Regions from separate parts of the Robertmurraya sp. genome, predicted to be linked through region 1. Evidence: riboswitches for the same ligand, from Rfam matches in the RefSeq annotation. Region 1 holds a riboswitch; each other region holds the start of a gene.

What was found. Region 1 has a riboswitch for S-adenosylmethionine ahead of metK (methionine adenosyltransferase). Riboswitches for the same ligand answer to the same signal wherever they lie in the genome.
Region 2: another riboswitch for S-adenosylmethionine. It lies ahead of ACGLXV_RS10195 (methionine ABC transporter ATP-binding protein); the one in region 1 lies ahead of metK (methionine adenosyltransferase).
Region 3: another riboswitch for S-adenosylmethionine. It lies ahead of mtnK (S-methyl-5-thioribose kinase); the one in region 1 lies ahead of metK (methionine adenosyltransferase).
Region 4: another riboswitch for S-adenosylmethionine. It lies ahead of ACGLXV_RS23465 (O-acetylhomoserine aminocarboxypropyltransferase/cysteine synthase family protein); the one in region 1 lies ahead of metK (methionine adenosyltransferase).

Annotation. Positions count from the first base shown of each region.
Region 1 is NZ_JAKFCQ010000085.1:12,232-18,126, forward strand. Features, by position in the region: gene ACGLXV_RS11795 (alpha/beta hydrolase family protein) at 1-212, shown strand, start outside; gene ACGLXV_RS11800 (DUF2584 domain-containing protein) at 247-489, shown strand; gene pckA (phosphoenolpyruvate carboxykinase (ATP)) at 526-2,112, opposite strand; gene ACGLXV_RS11810 (thiol-disulfide oxidoreductase DCC family protein) at 2,307-2,690, shown strand; SAM riboswitch class I at 2,763-2,901, shown strand; gene metK (methionine adenosyltransferase) at 3,131-4,333, shown strand; gene asnB (asparagine synthase (glutamine-hydrolyzing)) at 4,574-5,895, shown strand, end outside.
Region 2 is NZ_JAKFCQ010000072.1:27,217-33,111, reverse strand. Features, by position in the region: gene ilvD (dihydroxy-acid dehydratase) at 253-1,926, shown strand; SAM riboswitch class I at 2,108-2,214, shown strand; gene ACGLXV_RS10195 (methionine ABC transporter ATP-binding protein) at 2,288-3,301, shown strand; gene ACGLXV_RS10190 (methionine ABC transporter permease) at 3,291-3,956, shown strand; gene ACGLXV_RS10185 (MetQ/NlpA family ABC transporter substrate-binding protein) at 4,054-4,896, shown strand; gene ACGLXV_RS10180 (iron-containing alcohol dehydrogenase family protein) at 4,960-5,895, shown strand, end outside.
Region 3 is NZ_JAKFCQ010000069.1:44,608-50,502, forward strand. Features, by position in the region: gene ACGLXV_RS09220 (PAS domain-containing sensor histidine kinase) at 1-649, shown strand, start outside; gene ACGLXV_RS09225 (methylated-DNA--[protein]-cysteine S-methyltransferase) at 664-1,161, shown strand; gene mtnK (S-methyl-5-thioribose kinase) at 1,186-2,373, opposite strand; SAM riboswitch class I at 2,446-2,605, opposite strand; gene ACGLXV_RS09235 (carbon-nitrogen family hydrolase) at 2,674-3,450, opposite strand; gene ACGLXV_RS09240 (pyridoxal phosphate-dependent aminotransferase) at 3,580-4,755, shown strand; SAM riboswitch class I at 4,839-4,946, shown strand; gene ACGLXV_RS09245 (2,3-diketo-5-methylthiopentyl-1-phosphate enolase) at 5,034-5,895, shown strand, end outside.
Region 4 is NZ_JAKFCQ010000188.1:23,713-29,607, reverse strand. Features, by position in the region: SAM riboswitch class I at 38-143, opposite strand; gene ACGLXV_RS23465 (O-acetylhomoserine aminocarboxypropyltransferase/cysteine synthase family protein) at 249-1,562, opposite strand; SAM riboswitch class I at 1,633-1,731, opposite strand; gene ACGLXV_RS23460 (hypothetical protein) at 1,810-2,160, opposite strand; gene ACGLXV_RS23455 (thioredoxin family protein) at 2,405-2,710, opposite strand; gene ACGLXV_RS23450 (toprim domain-containing protein) at 2,725-3,081, opposite strand; gene ACGLXV_RS23445 (YusG family protein) at 3,210-3,449, opposite strand; gene gcvH (glycine cleavage system protein GcvH) at 3,550-3,933, opposite strand; gene ACGLXV_RS23435 (arsenate reductase family protein) at 3,969-4,331, opposite strand; gene ACGLXV_RS23430 (acyl-CoA dehydrogenase family protein) at 4,476-5,895, opposite strand, start outside.

The DNA.
Region 1 (5,895 bases):
TTGAACAATTACGATGTCCAACTTTAATCATTCATGGATCGAAGGATCAAAATGTAAGTGTGGACCATGCGCGAAGATTGGAAGAGAGGTTAAAGGATATACGTCATCCAGTGGAGAGTTGGTATTTTGAGGAGTTGACACATTATTTTCCTCCAAGTATTAACCGAAAAGTCGTTGCAGAGTTAACTCAATGGATGAAAAAACAGTCATAATAATGATAAAATATAAGAAAAGGAGTGGAGAATTATGGGTATGCCATTAGAGTTTAATACAATGATTGTTACTAAGGGTAGAGAAAAGCGACTAGAGGAAAACCTATTTACACTAACCAAAGAAGGATATCGCATATATCCAATAGACATTCCTCTTGAGGTAAGAAGAACGATTGATGGGGAAGTTAGTGGCATGGCAAAAATTAAAAAAGTGATCTTAGAAGGTGAAAAAACGACGATCGAGTATCAATTGATCTCCTTGCATTCATCCAATTAAAAGAGCGTAATCGACTGATTACGCTCTTTTTTAAAGTTATACTAAAGGACCGCCTTTTTCGATAATCTGTGCTGAAACATTTGCAAATTTTTTGAAGTTATCTTTGAACTTAGTGGCTAATTCGTTCGCTTTAATCTGGTACGCCTCTTGGACAGCCCATGTTCGGTTTGGTTGAAGAACATCATCCGGAACACCAGGAACATGAAGGGGGATCTCCAATCCGAAAATAGGATCTTTACATGTTTCTACATGGTTTAGTTCCCCTTCGAGAGCTGCCTGTACCATGGAGCGGGTGTATGATAGCTTCATTCTACTTCCGACTCCATACTCGCCACCAGTCCAGCCTGTATTTACTAGATAAACTTTCGCGTTATGCTCGTCAATCTTGGATCCTAGCATTTCAGCATAGCGAGTTGCTTCTAATGGTAGGAAAGGAGAGCCGAAGCAAGTTGAAAATGTTGCTTGTGGTGAAGTGATTCCTTGTTCCGTACCAGCGAGTTTTGATGTGTATCCGCTTAAGAAATGGTACATTGCTTGTTCCTTAGATAGCTTTGCAATAGGAGGCAACACCCCAAAAGCATCTGCTGTTAGGAATATAATAGTATTAGGATGACCAGCGACACTTGGATCCACGATATTACTAATAGATTGGATAGGATAAGCAGCACGTGTATTCTCAGTTAATGTTCCATCATCATAGTCAGCGACTCGTGTTTCCTTATTCAGCACGACATTCTCTAACACAGATCCAAAATGAATCGCGTCGAAGATTTGAGGCTCCTTTTCTCTTGAAAGGTTAATGCACTTAGCGTAGCAGCCTCCTTCAATATTAAAGACACCGTTAGCTGACCAGCCGTGTTCATCATCTCCGATTAGGCGTCGATTCGCATCAGCAGATAAGGTTGTTTTACCTGTACCTGATAAACCGAAGAATAAAGCAACATCTCCTTCAACGCCGACATTTGCTGAGCAGTGCATAGGGAGAATATTATTTTCAGGCAGTAAGTAATTCATGATGGAGAAAATAGACTTCTTCATTTCTCCTGCATATTCTGTACCACCGATTAATACCGTCTTTCTTTCAAAGGAGACAATGATAAAAGTCTCAGACTTTGTTCCATCAATAATAGGGTCTGCTTTAAAGTTTGGAGCCGATATGACTGTGAATTGTTCCTCATGAGTCAAAAGCTCTTCTGCTGTTGGTCTAATGAATAACTGGTGGGCAAATAGATTATGCCAAGCAAACTCATTTATCACTTGTATGGGAAGGCGATGTTTCTTATCTGCACCAGCAAACCCTTTGAAAACAAACAGCTCATCTCTATCTTTCAAGTAACTTAGTACTTTATTATATAAACGATCAAACACTTCTGGAGAGATTGGTTGGTTAACCGCTCCCCAGTCAATCTTGTCCTTTGTGGAAGCTTCTTCAACAATGTATTTGTCTTTTGGAGACCGACCAGTATATTTTCCTGTTGTTGCTCGAACAGCTCCAGTCGAAGTCAAGACTCCTTCGTTTCTAGTAAGAACCTTTTCGACTAATTGTGGTACAGATAGTTGCACATGCACATGACCAGAGGCTAACAATTCACTTAATTGGTTAGAAATACGGACAGAGTTCATCTGATGACTACCTACCTTTATTTGTTATTTTTAATTAGTATAACACATTAACTTAATTAGTCTATACTATTTATAAAAATATTAGAGGGTGCAAGGAAAAACATCTTATTTGACCTATTTTATAGCCTTTTTATTTCATAAAAACAAGAATCCGAGTTAATAGTCTATACTATTAAAAGAAGGGACAAATTCAAATGGAAATGATCGCATTATTTGATGCTCAATGTTCATTATGTCAGAACACCAAAAGGCTCTTTCAAAAGCTTGATATTGGAAAAAAGGTGACGTGGATGTCTCTTCAGGAATATGAGAGAAAAGGTTTTAGCCCTCAGTTCAAGGCAGTGGATCTTAGAAGGGAAATTCATGTGATTAATCCAGATGGAAAGGTACTTATAGGATATTGGGCTGTAAGAAGGCTATTGCTTCTTTCTCCTATTACATGCTTGTTCGGGTTAGTGCTTCACCTCCCTTTCGTACATTTAATTGGAAATCGGGTTTACCGACTAATAGCAAAAAATCGTTACAAACTCAATAAAAGGAAATGTGAAGATAACAATTGCTCATTATTTGAAGAATGAACTAACTATTTTTCATAAAGATGTTGACAGTATTTGACGTGATACGGTATTATTCTACATTGAACGGATACTCTCTTATCCCGAGCTGGTGGAGGGACAGGCCCTATGAAACCCAGCAACCTGCTTTAATAATTAATTACGATAACTGTAATTAATATAAAAGAGAAGGTGCTAACCTGAGGCAAGGATTTTAGTCCTTGAACGATAAGAGCGAAAGGCGCAAATTACTTTGCTATCACCCTTTCCTCAAGCAGGGAAGGTTTTTTATTTTGCATAAAGTTTTTATTTGGGTGGGTAATTTTTCAAACCTTCATAATAAAAATGGCATGTTTATTTCATACTACTTAGGGAATGAGTTCCGTATCAAATGGAAGGTTTTGTTTATGTTGATATAATAAGCATACCTTTTTCTCAAGTATAAATAAATAGGAGGTCAGGAGATGTCAAAAAAACGTCGTTTATTTACATCCGAGTCAGTTACTGAAGGTCATCCAGATAAAATCAGTGACCAAATTTCAGACTCAATTTTAGATGCTATTTTAGCAAAAGACGCAAATGCTCGTGTTGCTGCAGAAACGTCAGTAACAACAGGTTTAGTATTAGTTGCTGGGGAAATTACAACCTCTACATACGTAGATATTCCAAAGATTGTTCGTGAAACAATTAAGGAAATTGGGTACACTCGTGCTAAATATGGTTTCGATTCAGAAACATGTGCGGTTTTAACTTCTATTGATGAGCAATCAGCTGATATTGCAATGGGGGTTGACCAAGCATTAGAAGCACGTGAAGGATCTATGTCTGATGAAGAAATCGATGCAATTGGAGCAGGAGACCAAGGGTTAATGTTTGGTTTTGCTTGTAACGAGACAAAAGAGCTTATGCCTCTTCCGATTTCTTTAGCACATAAACTAGCTCGCAGACTAACTGAAGTTCGTAAGGAGGATATTCTTCCTTACCTTCGTCCTGATGGAAAAACTCAGGTTACAGTTGAATACGATGAAAATAATAAGCCAGTTCGTATTGATACAATTGTTATTTCAACACAGCACCATCCTGAAGTAACTTTGGAGCAAATTCAACGTAATCTTAAAGAGTATGTTATTAACCCTGTTGTACCAGAAGAGTTAATTGATGAAAATACAAAGTATTTCATTAACCCAACTGGTCGTTTCGTTATCGGTGGACCACAAGGTGACGCTGGATTAACAGGACGTAAGATTATTGTAGATACGTACGGTGGTTATGCTCGTCACGGTGGCGGTGCATTCTCTGGTAAGGATCCTACAAAGGTTGACCGTTCAGCTGCGTACGCTGCTCGTTATGTAGCAAAGAATCTTGTTGCTGCAGGTTTAGCAGATAAAGTGGAAGTACAGCTTGCATACGCAATCGGTGTTGCACATCCAGTATCTATCTCTATTGATACATTTGGTACTAGCGAAGTAAGTGAAGAAGTTCTTATTGAAGTTGTACGTAATAACTTCGATCTTCGTCCAGCTGGAATCATTAAAATGCTTGATTTAAGACGTCCTATCTATAAGCAAACTGCTGCTTATGGTCACTTTGGGCGTACAGATGTAGATCTTCCATGGGAGCGTACAGATAAAGCTGACACGCTTCGTAAGGAAGCTCTTGAAAGATAATTCAATAGAATAAATTAGCCGGGAGTTACAGAAAATTTGTAACTCCCGGTTTTTCTTTACGTCTATAAGGGTATGGTGGTTTAGAAGCAAAAATGAATGTAAACAATGGGTAGTAAGCTTGAATTTTTAGGAAATGGTCAATTAGACAGTGCGATTCGATAATTTTAATGGTAGTATTAATAGGTATTCTTTCTGAATGGAAGATTAAACTCGTAAGAACGGAGTAGGTGAGTTACATACATGTGTGGTTTTATTGGATGTGTTCATGACAAATCGCAAGTGTTTAGTGATGGACAAAAACAACAATTTGAAAATATGAATAATGTGATTACACATCGCGGACCTGATGATGACGGATATTTTTATGATTCTCATGTTCAATTTGGGTTTCGTCGTTTAAGTATCATTGATATAGAAAGTGGGCATCAACCCCTTCATTTTGAAAACGAAAGATACTGGATTATTTTTAACGGTGAAATCTATAACTATGTTGAGTTGAGAGAAGAACTATTGGCAGAAGGAATAACCTTTGCAACAAGCTCCGATACAGAAGTAATTATTGCCCTATATAGCCATCTGAAGGAAAAAGCGGTGGAGAAGCTTCGTGGAATGTTTGCTTTTGTTATTTGGGATAAGGTTGAAAAGACGCTTTATGGAGCACGTGATCCATTCGGCATTAAGCCTTTCTTCTATTTTGATGACGGGGAAAAGACATTCTTTGCATCTGAGAAAAAGAGTATTTTACTCGCACTGCAGAACGATGTATTAAACTATGATTCTTTGCAGTATTACTTAACGTATCAGTTTGTTCCTGAGCCTTATACGATGTCAGAAGGTATTTCAAAATTAGAACCAGGGCACTACTTTACAAAGAAAATCGGATCTGAAATGGAAATTAAGCGTTATTGGAAGGCTCATTTCCACCCAGTAAGAAAATCAGAGAGTGATTTTGTAAAGGAAATTAAAGATGTTCTTTTTGATTCTGTCAAAATTCATATGAGAAGTGATGTGCCTGTAGGTTCGTTCCTTTCTGGTGGAATTGACTCTTCGATCATTGCTTCCATTGCAAAAGAATTTCATCCGGCGATTAAGACATTTTCTGTAGGTTTTGATCATAATGGGTTTAGTGAGATTGATGTTGCTAAGGAAACGGCTGATAAGCTTGGAGTAGAAAATATTAGCTATATCATTACTCCAGAAGAGTATATGAATGAAGTACCGAAGATTATGTGGCATATGGACGATCCGCTTGCAGACCCTGCATGTGTACCTTTATATTTTGTGGCACGTGAAGCCCGTAAGCACGTTACGGTGGTTCTATCTGGAGAAGGTGCAGATGAGCTATTTGGTGGCTACAATATTTATAGAGAGCCTCAGAGTCTAGATGTGTTTAATAAAATTCCACAGGTTGGAAAAGCATTTTTACGTTTACTAGCGAAAATCATGCCAGAAGGTATGCGTGGGAAGAGCTTTATTGAACGTGGTTTGACTCCTTTAGAAGAACGTTATATCGGAAATGCAAAGATGTTTAGTGAGCTTGAAAAGAGCGATCTTCTAAATAC
Region 2 (5,895 bases), on a different contig from region 1:
TCTTGTAAAAAGGGAATGACAAGGCAATTACTAACATTAATTTTTTCATTGTGACAAATCGGAAACGCCATACTACTATCACTATAAGAACATTAAAAAGCAACAAAACAGTACGAATGAGGGTAACTTTTAAAATCTACCATATAATTGTTTTGTCATCTTTCTTTACAAGTCTCCTTCTATTTGTTAAAATTTTTTAATAATTTAAAACATTAAAACCATTGGTTTTTGATAGATTGGGAGGGAATTATTTTGGCAGAATTAAGAAGTAATATGATAAAAAAGGGATTTGATCGCGCACCACACCGAAGCCTTTTACGTGCGGCTGGGGTAAAAGAAGAGGATTTTGGTAAGCCGTTTATCGCGGTAGTTAATTCCTACATTGATATCGTGCCAGGACATGTGCACTTACAGGAGTTTGGAAAAATTGTAAAAGATGCTATCCGTGAAGCGGGCGGAGTTCCATTCGAAATGAACACAATTGGTGTAGATGATGGAATCGCGATGGGTCATATCGGAATGCGCTACTCGCTTCCAAGCCGTGAAATTATTGCTGATTCAGTTGAAACAGTAGTAGCTGCTCACTGGTTTGATGGTATGGTTTGTATCCCGAACTGTGACAAAATCACACCAGGTATGTTAATGGCATCACTTCGTTTAAATATCCCTACTGTTTTCGTAAGTGGTGGACCGATGAAGGCTGGAGTAACTAGCGATGGCAAAAAGATCTCACTTTCTTCTGTATTTGAAGGTGTAGGTGCATACCAAGCTGGAAAAATTGATGACAAGGGACTTTTAGAATTAGAACAGTTCGGCTGTCCTACATGTGGATCTTGTTCTGGTATGTTTACAGCAAACTCGATGAACTGTTTAGCAGAAGCCCTTGGATTGGCTCTACCTGGTAATGGAACGATTTTAGCTGTAGCTCCTGAGCGTAGAGAATTCGTTAGAAAATCAGCAACTCAGTTAATGGAACTAATCGAAAAGGATATTAAGCCTCGTGATATCGTAACGGAAAAAGCAATCGATAACGCATTTGCTCTAGATATGGCTTTAGGTGGTTCTTCGAATACTGTGTTACACACTTTAGCTCTAGCTCATGAAGCAGAGATTGAATACCCAATCGGTAGAATCAATGAAGTAGCAGCACGTGTACCTCACTTATCTAAGCTTGCTCCAGCTTCTGATGTGTTTATTGAAGATTTGCATGAAGCGGGCGGAGTTTCTGCAGTTCTAAACGAGTTATCTAAGAAAGAAGGAGCCCTTCACTTGGATACATTAACAGTTACAGGGAAAACACTTGGTGAAAATATTGCTGGCTGTGATGTTAAGAACTATGATGTGATTCATTCCATTGATAACCCATTTAGCGAAAAGGGTGGACTTGCAGTATTATTTGGAAACCTTGCTCCAGACGGTGCCATCATTAAAACAGGTGGAATCACTGGTGGAAATCGTCATGAAGGACCTGCTGTTGTGTTTGATTCACAAGACGAAGCTCTTCACGGCATTGCGAACGGAAAAGTTAAAGAAGGCGACGTTGTAGTGATCCGTTACGAAGGTCCAAAAGGTGGACCTGGTATGCCTGAAATGCTAGCTCCAACTTCTCAAATCATGGGAATGGGACTTGGCGCGAAGGTTGCTCTTGTAACAGATGGACGCTTCTCTGGTGCTTCACGTGGATTGTCTATCGGTCACGCATCACCGGAAGCTGCTGAAGGTGGACCATTAGCGTTTATCCAAAATGGAGATCAAATTATAATCGATGTTGACGCTCGTTCCATGGACGTTGTTTTATCTGACGAAGAATGGGCAGAGCGTAAAGCAAACTGGAAAGGCTTTGAACCAAAGGTGAAAAAGGGTTATCTAGCTCGTTATTCGAAGCTTGTAACATCTGCTAGCACCGGTGGAGTTATGAAAATCTAATTTTACTCAATGGCACCCATTCACTTTTTGTGGATGGGTGTTTTTATCTTTTTTTAAAATTTTTTCCGCTTACAGCCTCAGTTATGTAAGCGTTCCCCATACATCCTTCTACCAAAAACAGCTGTTGACACTTCTCACCTATTAGATTTATGATTCATGTAACAAATTTAATAAGACCTTTTACTTATCAAGAGCGACCGAGGGATTAGGCCCTATGACGTCCGGCAACCTCCATTTCATGGAACGGTGCCACTTCCTACAGAATGATTCCATTCTGAAAGATAAGTCGTATATATAACGATGCCTCTTTCTGATTGGAAAGAGGCATTTTTGTATTTTTATAGTTTAAGGGGTGACAGAGATGATCGAAGTAAAAGATTTGGTGAAAGTCTACCAAACGAAAAAAGGTGAAGTAACCGGTGTGGACCATGTGTCACTTACCGTGAATAAAGGCGAGATTTTTGGAATTGTTGGCTATAGTGGTGCGGGCAAAAGTTCTTTGTTACGCTGTCTGAATTTATTAGAGGCTCCGACTTCAGGCGAAATTAAGATCGATGGTGTTTCCCTTACTTCTCTTGGGAAAAAGGAGCTTCGGAGCGCTCGTCAAAAAATCGGGATGATCTTCCAACACTTCTATCTCGTAAGCTCAAAGACTGTTTTTGAAAACGTAGCATTTGCTCTAAAAGCGGCTCATAAATCAAAAGCAGAAATTGATGTACGAGTAACAGAGCTACTTGAAATGGTCGGTTTGTCCGATAAGCGTGATGTGTATCCGTCTCAGCTAAGTGGTGGACAAAAACAACGTGTAGGGATTGCGAGAGCATTAGCGAATAACCCCTCCGTTCTCCTTTGTGATGAAGCTACCTCTGCCCTAGACCCGAGCACGACCAAATCAATTTTATCTTTGTTAAAAAAGATTAACCAAGAGCTAGGGTTAACGATTGTACTGATCACACATGAGATGGAAGTCGTAAAAGAGATTTGTGATCGAATGGCTGTTATGCAGGACGGTCGAATAGTTGAGGAAGGGCAAGTGTATGATTTGTTCTCACATCCAACAAACGAACTTACGAAGGAATTCATTAATACAATTCTTCAATTTGATTTACCAGAACACTTACTAACTTCAAGCAAAGGAAAGATTGTGAAGATCCATTTCCGTGGGGCGATTGCAGAGGAGTCAGTGATTTCAGATGCGCTACAGAAGTTCCAAGTGAAGGGCAATATTTTACACGGCAAAATCGAGTACATAAAAGAGACCCCTCTAGGGATTTTCATTATGGAGCTTACTGGAGATCATGCTGAAGTAGAAAAAGCCCTGCAGTACATTACATCTCGAACAGAAAGTTTGGAGGTGATCAGAGATGCCGCTTGATAGCTTGATAGAGTTGCTACCTGATTTAAACAAAGCCTTTTTTGAAACGATTTATATGGTGGGAATATCGATTGTGGTAGCCATGATTGTCGGCTTGCCTGTGGGAGTACTATTGTTTGTTACCGACCGCGGATTATTTTTAGAGAATTCCCTATTTAATCAGATTGTGGGATTTTTAGTGAACATGATTCGCTCGGTTCCGTTTATTATCTTACTCATTGCCCTTTTGCCATTGGCAGACTTGATCGCTGGATCAACAATCGGGCCAACTGCCGCTTCTGTTTCACTCTCAGTAGCTGCGATTCCTTTCTTTGCAAGGTTGGTAGAACAGTCACTGCGTGAGATTGATAAGGGAGTCATTGAAGCAGCGGTCGCGGTCGGGGCTTCCCCGTGGATGATTATCAAGGAGGTTCTTCTGCCAGAAGCAAAACCAGGGATTATCCAAGGCGTGACCATTACGATTATTAGTTTAGTCGCTTACTCAGCGATGGCTGGTATCGTAGGTGGAGGCGGTGTTGGAGATCTAGCCATCCGGTTCGGGTACTACCGATACGACAACACGGTCATGATCACCACCGTTATCATCCTAATCTGCTTAGTCCAGCTCATCCAATTTTTTGGTGACCGACTAGCAAAAGCAGTAAACAAAAGATAAATCACATGTAAGCACTGTCCACTCCAGACGGACAATAATGCACCAACTGTCCACGAAGGGTGACAGACACCATAAAACTATTGGGGGAATATTTACGATGAGAAAGTTATTTTTGAGTTTTGTAATTTTGATTTCTATTGCAGCTCTTGCAGCTTGCGGCGGAAGTTCTGAGGAGGCATCTTCTTCTGAGGAAAGTGCGACTACGAAAAAAGAAGTGAAAATTGGAGCAACATCTGGTCCATACAGCGACATGGTATCAAACGCGATTAAGCCGTTATTAGAGGAAAAAGGCTATGAAGTAGAAGTAGTAGAATTCAGTGACTATGTTCAACCAAACCTTGCGTTATCAAAAGGTGACCTTGATGCAAACCTATTCCAGCACAAAATCTACATGGAAAACTTTGCAAAAGAAAATAAGATTGAACTTTCTGATGTGATTTCAGTACCAACCGCACCAATGGGAATCTACTCTAAGACGTTTACTTCTATCGATGAGATCGCTGATGGCGCTGCTATTGCGATTCCTAATGACCCAACAAACGCAGCAAGAGCTTTCTTAATTTTAGAAGACCTCGGTTTAATTAAATTAAATGCTGATGCTGACCCATTAACCGTTTCTGAAAAAGACGTAGAAAACAATGTAAAAAATCTTGTATTCCAACCAATTGAAGCAGCTCAGCTTCCACGTGCGGTTGACAGCGTGGACCTTGCTGCTGTACCAGGAAATTTCGCATTAGCGGCAAAAATGGACTTACTTGACGCATTGCAACTTGAAAACATGCCTGATCAATACCGCAACCGTGTGGTAGTAGATACAAAGAATATTGATAGTCAATTTGCGAAAGCCCTGAAGGAAGTCGTAGAATCGGAAGAATTTGAAGCTATTATCGATGAAGATTTCCAAGGCTTCGGAAAACCGGAATGGATGGTAAATCGCTAATTGAAGAACTAAAAAACAACGCCGTTTTTCCGGCGTTGTTTTTAATAGAAAGGATTGAGGACAGTGACAAAATTAGAAGTTCGTGGTGCTCCCTCCTATTATGCATGTTATGAGGGTTCGTTAAACGACCTAGAAAATTTACTTCTCTCCAATTCAATTAATCATTGCTTAGTGATTCATGGAGAAGAATCTTGGAAAGCAGCTTCATCCTATTTACCAGAAATAACCAATGTAGGGCTTACCTTTGTTCCCTATCATGGTGAGTGCTCATTACATGAAGTACAAAGAATCTCAACGATAGCCAATGGCACAAGTATCGACGCTATTATTGGAATAGGAGGAGGGAAAGTACTAGATCTTACAAAGGCAGTGGCACACGAAACAAACACGGAAGCCATTCTCATTCCGACACTTGCCTCCACCTGCTCTGCTTGGACACCATTGAGTGTGTTTTATACAGACGATGGTGAATTCACTCATTACACCATTTTTCCGAAAAGCACACTTATTGTTTTAATTGAGCCTAGTATTATTCTTCATTCACCGGTTAAGTATGTCCGAGCAGGAATTGCAGACACATTAGCCAAATGGTACGAAGCCGATGTGTTAGTACGTGAATTACAAGATCAACCGATATCTGTAAAAATTGCCCATCAAAGTGCAAGACTATGTCAGATTGTTTTACTAGAACATAGCCAAGCAGCATTAGAAGCGATGGAAGAAAAAACATCGTCTCCAGCTTTTCTTCAAGTAATTGAAACAATCATCGTAGCAGGTGGTTTGGTCGGTGGCTTCGGAGACCGTTACGGGAGAATCGCTGCTGCCCACTCAGTACATAATGGACTAACAGTTGCTCCGGAAACTCATCATCTTCTTCACGGTGAAAAGGTAGCATACGGCATTCTTGTTCAGCTTGTACTCGAGGGAAATTTAGAGGAGGTTGCCTCTCTTCTTTCTTTTTATAAATCCCTAAAGCTTCCTATTTTACTAAGGGATCTT
Region 3 (5,895 bases), on a different contig from region 1:
TAGTGTAATCGGTCAGTTGGCAGCTGGAGTTGCACATGAAATTCGTAATCCGATGACTGCATTGAAAGGGTTTATTCAGCTTTTAGAAGACTCTAGTGAAGGAAAGCATTCGATGTATTTTGATGTGATTTCAACAGAACTGAATCGTATTGACGCGATTATAAATGAATTTTTAATTTTAGCAAAACCACAAGCGATTAAATTTGTGGAGCATAGTATTACTCAGATCATGTCTGAAACGGTCAATCTATTAAGTGCACAAGCTGTTTTGTACAATGTTCAGTTCCTCCTTCATTATGATGATGATTTACCAACATTAATCTGTGAACCTAATCAGCTGAAAAAGGTCTTTATTAATATGATTAAAAATGGTATAGAAGTTATGCCGAGCGGTGGATTTATCACGATTTCAATGAATCAAACAACAGATAATCGGATACATATTTCCATAAAGGATGAAGGCTATGGCATACCGGAGGAAAAACTGAAAAAACTCGGTCAGCCGTTCTATACGACAAAGGAGAGGGGAACAGGCCTAGGTCTTATGGTTTCTTATCGGATTATAGAGGAGCACGAGGGTACGATTAAAGTTGAAAGTGAAGTTGGTAAAGGGACGGTTTTTCATGTGTATTTACCAGTCGGAAAATAAAGGTGGAGTCATGTATGAATAGATTGTATGGAACGGTTGAATCGGAGTTAGGGACGATTTATATAGTAGTAGAAAATGGACTAGTATCGGCCGTTCATATTGGAGATGAGGAATTTCAGAAGCACGAAAGAGGTCAGCAGCCGATCCTTTCATTTGAAAATGAACTGGTAAAAGAAGCTGTGCAGCAAATGGAGGACTACTTTTCAAAGAGAAGAAAGGACTTTGATTTGCCACTTCAGATGGAAGGTACTGAGTTTCAACGGTCTGTTTGGAAGGTCCTTCATTCGATTCCATTTGGGACAACATACAGCTATCAGGATGTAGCAGAAAAGATTGGAAATAGTAAAGCGGTTCGTGCGATCGGACAGGCGAATAAAGCAAATCGTCTTCCTATTATCATTCCATGCCATAGAGTTATAGGGAAAAATAAGAAGCTAACTGGGTATGCAGGAACACGTATAGATATAAAGGAAAAGCTCCTTACATTAGAAGGAGCTGGCTTTAAACAATAGTAAGATTACGAGTAGAGAATCCTTCTACTCGTATTTTTTTGTGTGTAAAAATGTAACTAACTCTTCAATGGATGTGAATTCATTACGCTTAAGAATGAATTCTCTACCTAACGCTAATGATTTTTCTTTCGCTGCAATTCGTTCCTTTTCATCCGATAGACCATCCAAGTCTGCTACATGGGCAAGACCGATTGTTCTTCTTATAAGTTCACAACCTGCAAAACCTACAGCATCCTGAAAGTATTTTTGTAGAGTAGTAGAAAGGAAACCGTCAATACGTGCAAATGGTTCTAAATTGTCATGTTCCCACAGGACTGAAAATTGATTTTGATATACATTCCAGAATGTTCTTACCTGGGAGTATATCGCATCGGATTTTTCTTCAAAGGCAATTGCTTGGAACAATAAATTGGCTATCACTTGACCGATATCAAAACCTACAGGACCAAAGTATGCAAATTCCGGGTCAATTACTTTTGTTTCTTCCTTCGAAACAAATAAGCTGCCTGTATGAAGATCACCATGTAAAAGTGCTTCAGCTTCTGTTAAGAAGCTTTTTCTCAGTAAGGCTACTTGAAGCTTTAACTCTGTATCATTCCATAGTTTTTCAACTGTTGAAGTGAGCTGTGGTTCAAAATCATTTGTCTCTGCATCAAAGTAAGGATCGGAGAAAATTAGGTCCTCAGTAATTTTACATAATTCTGGGTTAATAAATTTTCCAACAAGCTCTTTCTTTTGTCCCTTATCCAACCCAAACTCCGATGTGAAAAAGGTTGTATTGGCTAAGTATGTGCCAAGATGACTTGCAAGCAGGGGATATTCGGTTCCGTCAATTAACCCTTTTCTTGCGATAGTCAAATGAGATAAATCTTCCATAATCGTGATAGCTAACACTTCGTTCGTATAATACACTTCAGGAACAAAGTCTGGAGCATGCTTTTTAAATAGTTTTAATGCTTCTGCTTCAATAGTTGCTCTTTTTAAAGTGAGTGGCCATGACTCTCCTACTACTTTTGCATATGGAAGAGCTTGCTTTATAATGATGCCTTTTCCATCTTGATCTTTAATATGAAAAACTAAATTTAAGTTTCCATCTCCTATTTCTGTACACGACAGAGTACTATTTTCGGAGAATAAATTTCTCTCTTTTGCTAGTGAGATGGCTGTTTCTTCTGTTAATGGTTGATAAGTTTCTTTTACTACTGTTGACATAATGATTATCCTCCTATTGCATAAAAAAACCTCTTTCTACTAGAAAGAGGTTTGAGGCTTTAGTCAACAAACCTCTTATCTACCAGAAAGGAAATTTCTTTCTGTTGGAATTAGCACCGTGCCTTACGGATTTATCCGGCGCTAAAATTAATAGCGCCCCATTTCACAATGGAATTACGGTCGGTTGCTGGGCTTCATCGGGCCAAATCCCTCTGCCTACTCTTGATAAGAGATGTAATTTTCAGTTAATATTCACTGATCAGAATCATATCAGCATAGTGTTAAAGTTGTCAACAGTTTTTAATATAAGTCTGTCCGACGGTCTGAAAATATCGGAATCGTGTTGCGGACTTTCTTCACTTCTGCCAAATCAATTTGACCAGTAACAATAGATTCAAGTTCGTCTCCCTCTGCAATTACTTCTCCCCATGGATTAATAATCAATGAATGACCAGCAAATACATTGTCGGGATCTGAGCCAGAACGATTGCATGCTATAACAAAGCATTGATTTTCAATAGCTCTAGCAATTAATAAAGATCTCCAATGGTTCAAACGAGGGAGAGGCCACTCAGCAACAACCACGATGGTCTCCGCTCCTTCTGTCGTATGAGCACGAATCCATTCAGGAAAGCGAATATCATAGCATATCAATCCTGCAAATAAGTGATTGTCGAGCGCAAATATCCCTTTTGTACTTCCTGATTGAAGATGTTCATGCTCGTTCATTAGTTTAAAAAGATGCGCTTTGCTGTATGTGGAAACAAGTTCTCCTTCGTTATTTATGACAAGTAGTGTGTTATACACACCGTTGTTTTCTTGAGAAGCAACAGATCCACCAACTATATGCACACGATGTTGTTTAGCTAATTTCTGCAAAAATTCAATGCTCTTTTTTGCTTCCACGTCTGCAAGAACATCGAGGCGGGTTAAGTCATAGCCTGTCGTCCATAACTCTGGAAGAATGACTAAGTCAGGTTTTTCAGCCATTGCTGACTCTATTAATCTTTCCGCTTTTTGAAAGTTTTCTTCTACATTTCCAAAGCTTATGTCCATCTGAATACAAGAAACTCTCATAAGAAACCACCTTTTCTAAAAAAATATTAGTAAAAATACTTTACAAGTTGTCATTTACGATATACATTTGTGACTAGTTTTTCAATATAAAAATTGCCAATTACCCGAATATATAAAGTAGGTGGAAAAATGATGATATATCCTCAATCAAAATTATTAAAAAGCTTACCTAAACAATTCTTCGCTTCACTTGTTGCAAAAGTAAATAAGCAGATCAGTGATGGTCATGATGTAATAAACCTTGGTCAGGGAAACCCTGATCAACCGACAGCTTCACATATCGTAAAAGCCCTGCAAGTGGCAGCAGAGAATCCAAATAATCACAAATACTCTCCCTTCCAAGGCTTCGCATCATTAAAAGAGGCTGCTGCGACATTTTATAAAAGAGAATATAACGTAGATATCAATCCAGAGAAAGAAGTTGCCATCCTTTTCGGAGGAAAAGCTGGGCTTGTTGAAATCCCACAATGCCTATTAAACCCAGGTGAACATGTTCTCGTCCCCGATCCGGGTTATCCTGACTATTGGTCGGGAGTTGCTCTTGCACAAGCAGAAATGATTACGATGCCATTGAAGGAGGAAAATCATTTTCTTCCCGATTATACGGCTCTAACAGATAGCGAGCTTGAAAAGGCTAAGCTTATGTTCTTAAATTATCCGAATAACCCGACAGGCGCAATAGCCAATGCTAATTTTTTTGAGGATACGGTTGAACTAGCTAAAGAGCACGAGATTTGTGTTGTTCATGATTTTGCATATGGAGCGATAGGCTTTAATGGTCATAAACCGATTAGTTTCCTACAAACGGAAGGTGCAAAAGACGTGGGGATTGAAATTTATACGTTATCTAAGACGTATAATATGGCTGGTTGGAGAGTAGGCTTTGCGGTTGGAAATGAAAGTGTCATTTCAGCCCTTAATTTGTTGCAAGACCATTTATATGTAAGTCTTTTTGGAGCTGTCCAAGAAGCGGCAGTTACAGCATTAACTGAGTCTCAAAGTTGTGTTCGTGAGTTAAATGCATTGTACGAATCTAGAAGAGACGTCTTTATCGGAGGACTTCAAGAATTAGGTTGGAATGTCGTAGCTCCGGAGGGGTCATTTTTTGCATGGCTAAAGGTTCCTACCGGTTATACATCTGAACAATTTTCAGATCTATTACTAGAAAAAGCACATATTGCTGTTGCCCCTGGAGTTGGTTTTGGTACATGGGGAGAAGGCTATGTCCGAGTTGGGTTACTAACCTCGGAAGCACGTTTGCGAGAAGCGGTTGAAAGAATTTCAAAGCTCCAAATTTTTAGTTAATGTATTGACAGTCGAATTAAATTCTGGAATAATCAAAATCAATTGAAAGTATAAACAATAATTCCATAATGAAAACATTCGTTTTCTTATCAAGAGCAGGTGGAGGGACGAGCCCGACGAAGCCCGGCAACCGACTTACATGTTTTGTAAGCACGGTGCTAATTCTTGCAGCAAAGGCTGATAGATAAGGAGATGTTAGTTTACGATACTAACCTCTTCCTGATGACAAGAAGAGGTTTTTTATGTATATGCGTATAGAAGAGAAAGGACGAAAGCAAATGAGTGAGGTCATCGCAACGTACTTGGTACATGACGCCAAACACAACCCTGAGAAAAAAGCAGAGGAAATTGCGCTTGGTTTAACGGTTGGTTCATGGACTCAATTACAAAAGCTCGAGCAAGAACAATTGAAAAAATATAAAGGTAGAGTTATTTCCACAGAAAAATTACACATAGATGAACATACGAATGAAACGGTAGCGGTGTTAAAAATCGCTTATCCCTCGAATAACTTTTCGCTAGATCTTCCAGCTATTTTAACAACGGTGTTTGGAAAGTTGTCTCTTGACGGGAAGATTAAGCTATTAGATCTTGATTTTTCACAAGAGTTAAAAACGGCTTTTCCAGGTCCTAAGTTTGGTATTAATGGTCTAAGAGAGAAGCTTGGGGTATATGATCGTCCGTTATTGATGAGTATTTTTAAAGGAATTCTTGGTAGAGATCTTCCATTCCTCTTCAGCCAATTACGCGAACAGGCATTGGGTGGAGTCGATTTTGTAAAAGATGACGAAATTCTTTTTGAAAACCCATTAACTCCTTTTGAACAGAGAATTACTGGTGGAAGAGAAGTTCTGCAACAGGTTTATGAAGAAACGGGACATCGTACCTTGTATGCTGTGAACTTGACAGGGCGTACGTCTCAATTAATTGACAAAGCAAAAAGAGCAAAAGAACTTGGTGCGGACTTACTATTATTTAATGTGTTTGCGTATGGTCTTGATGTTCTTCAGGAATTACGCGAAGAAGAGGGTGTCGATCTTCCGATTATGGCACATCCAGCTGTGAGTGGAGCACTCACTTCGTCTGATGTATACGGAATTTCTCATTCCCTACTACTTGGAAAATTGTTGCGTTACGCTG
Region 4 (5,895 bases), on a different contig from region 1:
TTTCTGCATGAGCAGAAAGGCAGAAACAGTCACCTTTCTCTCATCTATCAAAGCAATACGCTTTGTGTGAATTGGCACCATTTCAATAATTTGACGGTTGCCGGGCTTCATAGGGCACATCCCTCCACCTCTCTTGATAAGAGCTTATCAATCTATATGAACTTTACGTTGTAGTCTTAATCACGAATGCTATCGTATCATGGAAAAATCGGAGTGTCAACGATAAATTTCGACAAAAACCTTATTGATTACACATGGCTAGTAAGCGACGTTTTCCCTGTCGCCAGTGTAATCGCTTGCTCTAAATCTTCAACTAAATCTTCAACATTTTCAATCCCGATTGATAGACGAATTAAATCCTCTGGAACACCTGCTGCTTTTAATCCCTCAGAGTCAAGCTGTTGATGAGTCGTGCTTGCAGGATGGATTACTAAGCTTTTTGCATCGCCAACATTGGCAACATGCGCCCAAAGTTTGAGACTATTTATAAACTTCGCTCCAGCCTCTCGACCTCCGTCGATTCCAAAGACAACGATAGAACCTGCTCCTTTTGGTAAGTATTTCTTTGCAAGCTCATAGTCTGGATGCTTTTCATTTCCTGGATACATCACCCAATTAACCGCAGGATGTGCTTCTAGATACTCTACTACCTTCTTTGTATTTGCCACATGCTCCTTCATTCTCACATGCAAAGTTTCTAGACCAAGTGTGAATTGAAAAGCATTTTGAGGGCTTAATGCTGGACCTAGATCACGTAGTAATTGAACTCTTGCTTTCACAATATAAGCTGCAGCACCAATTGCCTCACTATATACAATATCATGATAGCTTGCATCAGGGGTTGTAAATCCAGGAAACTTCGACGAATTCCAATCAAACTTTCCGCCATCCACGATAATGCCTCCAAGAGTAGTACCATTTCCTAAAAGCCATTTGGTTGCCGAATGAATGACAATATCCGCACCATGTTCGATTGGACGACATAAATAAGGAGTCGCAAAGGTATTATCGATTACTAGCGGAATACCTGCATCATGTGCAATCTTTGCGACCTTTTCGATATCCAAAATTCGCAAGCTTGGGTTTCCAATGGTCTCTGCAAATACCGCCTTTGTTTTCTCTGTAATAGCTTGTTTAAAGTTTTCTGGATTGGTTGAATCCACAAACTTCACTTGAATCCCATATTTAGGTAGCGTTACGGCAAAGAGATTATATGTACCTCCATATAGATTCGAAGCCGCAACGATTTCATCCCCTGCTTCAGCCACGTTAAGAATAGCCAGTGTAATCGCTGCCATTCCACTCGATACAGCAAGTGCTCCGACTCCACCTTCTAAAAGGGCCACTCTTTCTTCAAATACAGTAGTAGTTGGATTATGAATACGTGTATAAATATATCCCGGCTCAGCAAGTGCAAAAAGATTAGCAGCATGCTCTGTATTTTTAAACTGATAAGCATTGTTTTGATAAATTGGTACAGCTCTTGCTCCTGTAACAGGATCTGGGCTTAATCCACCATGTACACCAAGGGTTTCTAACCGATACTTCTTTTGTTCTGTCATTTCATTCCCTCCCAAAAACAATTTTTATTGTAAAACCCCTCATCCTAAGAAGAGGGGGTAGTAGCGTCTCTCCTTATCTTCCAGAGTTTCCTCTGCTGGATTTAGCACCGTGTATTACACCGGTTGCCGGGCATCAAAGGGCCAGTCCCTCCACCACTCTTGATAAGAATTTTTATTAATCACGTAGATGATGGTATCATGGGTAAAATTGGAAAGTCAATAATAATTGCGAAAGTTCAGAAAAGTTTCAAATATTATTCACATGCTTATATGGCTTTACTAAAAAGAACAAGGTTTCTAAGTATAAAGCTGTTCTAAATGTTGCTTGTAAGGAAATTAAATTCGATAAAGTTGCTTGTCTTAGTTTGATCTCCCCGCAAAGCAAGGATATTATATGTTCCTTCCGTCCTTGGAGATGTGCGTCAATATGATGATGAACATTTTTGAATAAAAGTTCAACATTCCCTTTATTTATATGGATAAAGAAGGCCTCATCTTCTGATCTAATACAAATAACGACTGGTGCCTTCTTTAAAAAAGGCAGTAAATGACTTCGGTTATTCCATTCATTCACTGTTCTTTGTAACTGAACAAGCATCGGTCTTCCCCCTCTAAATATACGATTACATATATATTCCACTCTGAGAGAAGCCTTACCTTTAATATCTTTTCGACAAATTTTCGGGGCGTTTGTCAGGGGTACTTAACAAGCTTTGTATCGAATGCTGTAGTTAGAGTTCATTTCCCGAGAAATATGTCATCTTTTTGAACGAAATTACTTTTACTGTCGAAGGGATCTGGGAATCCACAAATAAAAAAATCAGACAAGTACCGTCTGATTCCTAAAAAGATCTTAAACTTTCATATAAAAATGGTACCGATTGAAAAGCATAAATTTTCTTAACAAGTTCATTGTTTCTTATAACTAGCAAACAGGGAACCGACTCAATCGAATATTGCTCAGCTAATGCCGGCACAAAATTCAGATCTGCCTTTAACCAGTTATGGTGTGGCAAAAGCTCTTCAACGACCGAGAGCATTTTCCCTGCTACTTGGCATGTACCACATAATGGTGTGTACAAGTAGAGAAATTTTGTTTCCTCAGCCGAGTGGAGCCGTTCCCTGTTATTATCAAGCAATTCTTGCATGTTGTTACCCCTTCTTACACTTTGTCTAAAAATTGCGTAAAGACGTCGATGTTTGCCCCGAGCAGTACAGTAGCTAAATGATGTTCTGGTGCAGTAGCGACCTCCCTGTAAGTTCGATCGATGTATAAATGGTCTGCTTCAGGAAATTCCCGTTTAAAAAGTCTTCGCAGCTTTTCTCCAGCTTCATCAGCATCAACAAGGATATAGACATCCTTTCCAAACAAATCATCAATGATTTCATCGAGCTTCGAAAGAGATATCGTTCCATTCGTACAAATAATGTCTACAGGCTCCTTAATAACCTTTTGCACCTTCTTTTTGTCTGACGTACCTTCCACAATAATTACTTTTTCAGGTCTCATTTCAGTCATATGCATCACCTGTGAACATGTTGTATTTTCTTTACTTTATTCATTATTCTCGAAAGAGGTGTACAATTCCTCTAACTATTTACGATTATAAAAAAATAAACAGCGGAAAAAAAACCGCTGCCCTTAGATTAACACCATCCACCTTCGTCACAATCGGTATATCTTGGTTCGTCACTGGATGGAGTGGATACAAGCTGAAAAATCTTCTCTCCAGCGCTTTCAAAATGATGCTCAAGCTGCATATCACTTCCACTCGGTAAAGTTACCTTTCCGATTTTCTCGTTTTCTAGATAAAGCACAATTTCGCCATTTTGAAGCTTTCCGACAACACGGTCTGTAATATCTAATTTACCTTGCTGCAAAGTCATGTTGTTGCCATCCCTTTCTTTTCTGTTATACGTCTAGCATGCCCATGTTTGCTAGAAAAAAAAGAGACAATAAAAGACACCTAAAAAGGTGCCTTTTGTATTAGTCTTCGTTAATCATTTCTTCGTATTGCTCAGCTGTCATTAAGTTATCCACTTCACTAGCGTCCGTTGGCTCAACAACAATCATCCAAGCTTTTTCGTATGGTGACTCATTGACAAACTCTGGGCTGTCGTTTAAGTCTTCGTTTACTTCTACTACTTTTCCGCTTACTGGAGCGTAAAGTTCAGAAACTGTTTTAACAGATTCAACGCTACCGAATGGCTCATCAGCAGTTACTGTGTCACCTACTTCTGGAAGTTCAACAAACACGATGTCACCAAGCTCCGATTGAGCGAAATGTGTAATACCGATACGAACGGTATTTCCTTCTGTTTTTACCCATTCATGTTCTTCAGAATAACGTAGATCCTTTGGTGTACTCACGATAAAACCCCTCCATATTATGTATTAATTGTTGGTTACTTTGTAAGCCATACTTTTTCATAGTCTGCTTCCTTAAAGCCAAGCGTTACTTTCTCTCCATCTGTTAGCAATGGGCGCTTGATTAACATTCCGTCCGAGGCAAGAAGCTCAAGAAGCTCGTCCTCTGAAGATGTTGCAATTTTATCTTTCACACCAAGCTCACGATATTTTTGTCCGCTCGTGTTGAAGAATTTTTTCAGCTCAAGTCCACTTGCTTTATAGAAGGATTCAAGTTCCGCTTTTGAAGGAGGCTGCTCTACGATATGTACCTCTTGATACTCAATATTGTGAGAATCCAGCCATTTTTTCGCGTTTCGACAGGTTCCACATTTCGGATACCAATAGAAGGTCAATGCCATGTTACCACCATCCTTTTACACTTTCAATTGCATATTAACATAATTAGGTACAAATTCATAACTTTGACTACGAAATTTTCGGGGAATTTTCGCGTTTGCAAACGAATCCCCCCTTCATCTACTTAAAGGGGGGATTTACTGTAGTTATAGGACAAATTTTTCTGCTTCGATTAGTTTTTCTGATGCTTCGCGCTTTTTCGCAATGACATTGATTGGTGTGTGTCTTGTAAATTTGCGAAGGGCGGAGATCATCATGCGCAGTGCGTCACCTGTTTCTGTTGCGACAAGTGTTTCTTTTGCATGCTGCTCGATTTCGTTGAACGCTTCTTGACAGAAGATTTGTGTGTATAAAAGCTTTTGCTTGCTCTTTTCTTCCCCGTCCTTGACGATTGCTTTTTCTGTTCGTAGAACCACTGATTCCATCGCATAAGCATTAGATACGATATCGGCAATGTTCACTAAGATTTCCTGCTCACGCTCAAGTGCTTTGCCAAACTTTTGAGCCGCTAGGCCTGCCGCAAGAAGGCCGATTTTCTTCGCATTTTTCACTAGATACTTCTCTTGAGCTAGAGGCTCATCCCCTGGCTCTTCTGGCATAAGCATCATGAGCTCTTCTTGAAGGGCTTGCGCTTTCTGAAATAATGGTAGCTCTCCTTTAAATGCTTTCCTTAAATAAGTGCCTGGCACTAATAGACGATTGATTTCGTTTGTTCCTTCAAAAATACGATTAATTCTAGAGTCGCGGTACACTCGTTCAATTTCATACTCGCTCATAAAGCCGTAGCCACCGTGAAGCTGTACCCCTTCGTCCGCTACATAATCCAACACTTCCGTCGCGAAGAATTTATTCAATGAACATTCAATTGCGTATTCAGCAATCGATGCTGCTACCGCTTTCCCATTTTTCACTTCTTCGTCCGATAGCTTGCTCATACGTTCTTCAAAAAGTCCGACTGTACGGTATACAGAGCTTTCTGCCGCATAGATTTTAGAAGCCATTGTTGCTAGTTTTTCTTTTGTTAAATTGAATTGAGATAGCTTTGTTTTAAATTGTTGGCGTTGGTTCGTGTACTTAGTCGTAATTTCAAATGCCGCCTTAGAACCTCCAACTGCCCCTACCCCAAGCTTATAACGACCAATATTTAAAATATTAAAGGCAATAATATGACCTTTACCGTACTCTCCTAATAGGTTTTCAACCGGTACTTGAGCATCTTCTAAGATCAAAGTACGAGTGGAAGAACTCTTAATCCCCATCTTCTTTTCTTCTGGACCAACAGACACTCCCGAAAACTCTCTTTCTACGATAAAAGCAGAGAAGTGCTCGCCATCAATTTTTGCATAAACAACAAATACATCGGCAAAGCCTGCGTTTGTAATCCATTGCTTTTCTCCGTTAAGCACATAATGTGTTCCTTCTGCATTTAAAACAGCCGTTGTTCTTGCCCCTAATGCATCTGATCCCGAGCCTGGTTCTGTTAATGCATAGGCAGCCAACTTTTCCCCAGTGGCTAGTGTAGGTAAGTATTTTTGCTTTTGGTCCTCGTTCCCGAACAATACGATT